DNA from 2 places in the Streptomyces sp. NPDC027962 genome. Region 1 is predicted to be linked to the other one. Evidence: riboswitches for the same ligand, from Rfam matches in the RefSeq annotation. Region 1 holds a riboswitch; the other holds the start of a gene.
What was found. A riboswitch is a leader RNA that binds a small molecule or an ion and turns the genes downstream of it on or off. The one in region 1 is predicted to bind thiamine pyrophosphate.
Positions count from the first base shown of each region.

Region 2: it holds a riboswitch for thiamine pyrophosphate, as region 1 does, so the genes downstream of both, ACZ4SA_RS13415 (thiamine ABC transporter substrate-binding protein) here and thiO (glycine oxidase ThiO) in region 1, are expected to answer to the same signal.

Region 1 covers NZ_JBVHTA010000008.1:146,636-149,020, forward strand. The annotation lists gene thiO (glycine oxidase ThiO) at 1-1,130, opposite strand, end outside; TPP riboswitch at 1,128-1,240, opposite strand; gene ACZ4SA_RS10655 (avidin-fold protein) at 1,292-1,651, shown strand; gene ACZ4SA_RS10660 (NAD(P)/FAD-dependent oxidoreductase) at 1,721-2,385, shown strand, end outside.
Region 2 covers NZ_JBVHTA010000011.1:103,453-105,837, forward strand. The annotation lists gene rlmN (dual-specificity RNA methyltransferase RlmN) at 1-891, shown strand, start outside; TPP riboswitch at 1,011-1,132, shown strand; gene ACZ4SA_RS13415 (thiamine ABC transporter substrate-binding protein) at 1,128-2,231, shown strand; gene ACZ4SA_RS13420 (ABC transporter permease) at 2,270-2,385, shown strand, end outside.

The DNA.
Region 1 (2,385 bases):
CGGGGCGAGAAGGGGCGTGCCGGCTCGGGCACTTCGCCGCTCACCAGCGCGGCCGCCAGCACGTCGCCGGTGACGGGCGTCAGCAGCACCCCGTTGCGGTAGTGCCCGGTGGCCAGAAGCAGGCCCGGCAGCTCGGTGAAGCCCAGCAGGGGCGCGTTGTCGGGGGAGCCGGGCCGCAGTCCGGCCCGCGTCTCGACGAGGGGCAGCTCGGTGATGCCGGGCACGAGTTCGTGCGCGTCGCGCAGCAGCTCGTACACCCCGCCCGCGGTGACCGTCGTGTCCCAGCCGAGCTCTTCGCTGGTCGCGCCGACGACCAGCTCGCCGTCCTCCCGCGGCACCAGGTACACATGGCTGCCGCGCACCACCGCACGTACGGTGCGCGAGAGGAACGGCGCGTACGGGCGCGGCACGGTCAGCCGCAGGACCTGGCCCTTCACCGGCCGTACGGGCGGCAGCACGTCCGCCGGTACGCCCTCCAGCCGTCCGCTCAGGCTGCCACCGGCCAACACGACCTGGCCCGCGGACAGTTCGCCCCCGTCGGCGAGTACGGCACCGGCCGCCCTGCCGGCGGCCACCACCAGCCGCTGCGCCCAGGTGCGGCGGAATGCGACGCCGGCCCGCTCGCAGGCGACGACGAGCGCGGCGGCCAGCCGTCGCGGATCGACCTGGTGGTCGCCGTCCACCCGCAGCCCGCCGCGCACGCCGGGCGCGAGCATCGGCTCGAGGCGGCGGCATTCACGGCCCGTGAGCCACGCGGACTCGAGTCCCGAGCGGCGCTGCAGGGCGTGCAGTTCCCGCAGATGCGCACGGTCGTCGGCGTCCAGGGCGACGGCGAGCGTGCCGCAGGAGCGGTAGCCGACCTGCTGCCCGCTCGCTTCCTGCAGTTCCGCGACGAAGTCCGGATAGCGGCGGGCGGATTCGAGGTTGAGGCCGAGCAGGGTCTGCTCGCCGTAGTGGAGTTCGGTGACGGCGGCGAGCATCCCGGCCGCGACCCGAGCGGCGCCGCCGCCCGGTTCGGGGTCGGCGACGGCGACGCGCAGCCCGTGCTGCGCTGCCCGCCAGGCCGTGACCAGGCCGATGATCCCGCCCCCTATGACGAGGACGTCAGGGGTGCGTCGTGTATCGGACATGGGCGTCCAGCCCCTCCCTTCGCCGGCATGACCCGGATCAGGTTCGTACGGTCGGAGGCCGGCCAGCCTCCCTCTCAGCCCGGTGCGTCCGGACTCCCGCGAGTGCCTTACGGTGGCCACCCTAACGCCCCGCCCCGACACGCAGTAAGGGAGCCGCAGCAGTGGCCAGGACGCTCGACGGACTCGTCCTCTCCCCGGTCGCCGACCAGGCTCCGGGGCAGGTCGGCACCCTGACCCGGTTCACGTACCACGAGGAGCGGGGCCGGATCCGGGCCGAGTACGAGGGCGGTGACGTGGTCCGCGGACACCTCGTGGGCACCCGCGAGGGCGACCGTCTCGATTTCCGCTACGTGCAGTTGAAGACGGACGGCGCCACCTCCTCGGGCCGTTGCGTCTCCACGGTCGTGGACCTGCCGGACGGCCGGGTGCGGCTGGAGGAGACCTGGGAGTGGGAGTCCCAGGAGGGCAGCGGGACGAGCGTGGTGGAGGAGCTGCTTCCTGACTCACTGTCAGGTACGTAAGGTGTGCGGGTGAACGAACGGCAGCAGCAGACAGTGCCGAGGCGGCGCGTGGTGATCGTCGGTGCGGGCATGGCCGGAGTGCAGACAGCGGTCGCGCTCCGGGAGCAGGGCTTCACCGGGCCGGTCACCGTGATCGGCGCGGAGCCGCACCAGCCGTACGACCGGCCGCCGCTGTCCAAGGCGATCCTGCTCGGCAAGGCGGAGGACTCGGCCTTCGACATCGACTTCGAGGCCCTCGACGTCGAGCTGCGCCTGGGGGCCGAGGTCACTGGCGTGCGCCCCGGCGCCCACGAGGTGGACACCGCGGCCGGCCCCGTCCCGTACGACGTCCTGGTCCTCGCCACCGGGGCGGAGCCCGTCACACTGCCCGGCACCCGGGGCGTACCGGGCGTCCACCTGCTGCGCACTCTCGACGACGCCGCCCGGCTGCGGCCCCTGCTCACCGAGCAGCATGACATCGTCGTGGTCGGCGCGGGCTGGATCGGCGCGGAGTTCGCGACCGCGGCCCGTCAGGCCGGCTGCGCCGTCACCGTCGTCGAGGCCGCCGACCGCCCGCTCGCCGGCACCATGCCCGCGGAGGTCGCCGCTCCGATGGCCGCCTGGTACGGGCAGTACGGGGCGGAACTCGTCACCGGCGCCCAGGTGGCCACGATCGAGCCGGGCGCCGTGGTCCTGGCCCAGGGCCGCAGGATCCCGGCAGGCGCCGTCGTCGTCGGCATCGGGGCGCGGCCCGC
Region 2 (2,385 bases), on a different contig from region 1:
CTCGCCGCGGAGCTGCTGCCCGACCTGATGTCCGTCGTGCGGCACATCTCGTGCGACGCCGACACGACCCGCAAGACCCTGTGGCGCCTGCACGACGGCACGCTGGTCGAGTCCGTGCTGATGCGCTATCCGGACCGGGTCACCATGTGCATCTCCTCGCAGGCCGGCTGCGGGATGAACTGCCCCTTCTGCGCCACCGGGCAGGCCGGCCTCGACCGGAACCTGTCCACCGCGGAGATCGTGCACCAGATCGTCGACGGCATGCGCGCGCTGCGCGACGGCGAGGTCCCCGGAGGAGCCGCGCGGCTGTCCAACATCGTCTTCATGGGCATGGGCGAACCGCTCGCCAACTACAAGCGGGTCGTCGGAGCCGTCCGCCGTCTCACCGACCCGGAGCCCGACGGACTCGGTCTGTCGCAGCGAGGCATCACGGTCTCGACCGTCGGTCTCGTGCCCGCGATGCTGCGCTTCGCCGACGAGGGCTTCAAGTGCCGCCTCGCCGTTTCGCTGCACGCCCCGGACGACGAGCTGCGCGACACCCTGGTCCCCGTCAACACGCGCTGGAAGGTCCGTGAGGTCCTCGACGCCGCCTGGGAGTACGCGGAGAAGTCGGGCCGTCGTATCTCCATCGAGTACGCGCTGATCCGCGACATCAACGACCAGGCGTGGCGCGGTGATCTGCTCGGCCGGCTGCTGAAGGGCAAGAGGGTCCATGTGAACCTGATCCCGCTCAATCCGACGCCGGGGTCGAAGTGGACGGCCTCGCGCCCCGAGGACGAAAAGGCGTTCGTCGAGGCGATCGCCGCCCACGGTGTACCGGTCACGGTCCGGGACACCCGTGGCCAGGAGATCGACGGGGCCTGCGGGCAGCTGGCGGCGACCGAGCGCTGAGCAGGGCCCATGGGCTTCGGAAGTCCGACGCGGCTCCGCTGGGCAGGGCCCATGGGCTTCTGAGCCCGTCGGCCATGGCTGATACTGTGCCCTGTGCATTCGCACAGATGAACAACAACACATTCCGACAGGGGAGCGCACCAGAGCGCTGAGAGTGCGGCGAGGCCTTCACGGCAACGGGCCGCAGACCCTCGGACCTGATCCGGGTCATACCGGCGTAGGGAGTCAGCACCATCATGAACAGCCAGCTTCGGCGTGCCGCCGGCGCCGCACTCGCGGGTGCCGTCGGCATCTCCGTCCTCTCCGCCTGCGGCGAGAAGTCCGAGGACAAGGGCTCCGGGTCCAACTCCCCGGGCGCGTCCAAGACCATCACCCTCGTCAGCCACGACTCGTTCGCCGCGTCGGACGCCGTGCTGAAGGAGTTCACCCGGCAGACCGGCTACACGGTCAAGGTGCTCAAGAGCGGCGACGCGGGCGCCGCGCTCAACAAGGAGATCCTCACCCAGGGCTCCCCCCAGGGCGACGTCTTCTTCGGTGTCGACAACACCCTTCTCTCCCGTGCGCTCGACAACAACCTCTTCACGCCCTACGAGGCCAAGGGCCTCGACCGGGTGGCCGAGGAGGTGCAGCTCGACGCGGGCAAGCACCGCGTCACGCCCGTCGACTCCGGAGACATCTGCGTCAACTACGACAAGAAGTTCTTCGCCGACAAGAAGCTCGCGCCGCCGAAGACCTTCGCGGACCTCGCCGAGCCCGAGTACAAGAACATGCTGGTCGTGGAGAACGCCGCCACCTCCTCGCCGGGCCTCGGCTTCCTGCTCGGCAGCGTCGGCGAGTACGGCGAGTCCGGCTGGCAGGGCTACTGGAAGAAGCTGAAGGACAACGGCGTCAAGGTCGTCGACGGCTGGGAGCAGGCGTACAACGAGGAGTTCTCCGGCTCCGCCGGCGGCAAGAAGGCCAAGGCCGACCGTCCGCTCGTCGTCTCGTACGCCTCCAGCCCGCCGGTCGAGGTGCTCTACTCCGATCCGCAGCCGGCCGAGGCGCCCACCGGTGTCGCGACGGGAACCTGCTTCCGCCAGATCGAGTTCGCCGGTCTGCTGAAGGGAGCGAAGAACGAGGCGGGCGGAAAGGCGCTGCTGGACTTCCTGATCAGCAAGCAGTTCCAGGAGGACATGCCGCTGAACATGTTCGTCAACCCGGTGATCGAGGACGCGAAGCTGCCGGAGCTGTTCACGAAGCACGGAGCGGTCGTCGAGCAGCCCGAGACGGTCGCGGCGGACACCATCGCGAAGAACCGTGAGCAGTGGGTCCGGTCGTGGTCCTCGCTCGTCCTGAAGTAAGGAAGTCCCTGCGCGGGAACGCGGCGCGGCTCGGCCTCATGGCCGTGCCGGTCGCCTTCTTCGCCGTCTTCTTCGCCTACCCCGTCACCGCGATCGTCGGTCGTGGCCTCCACCTCGACGGGGTGTGGCAGTTCGGCCGCTTCGCAGAGGTGCT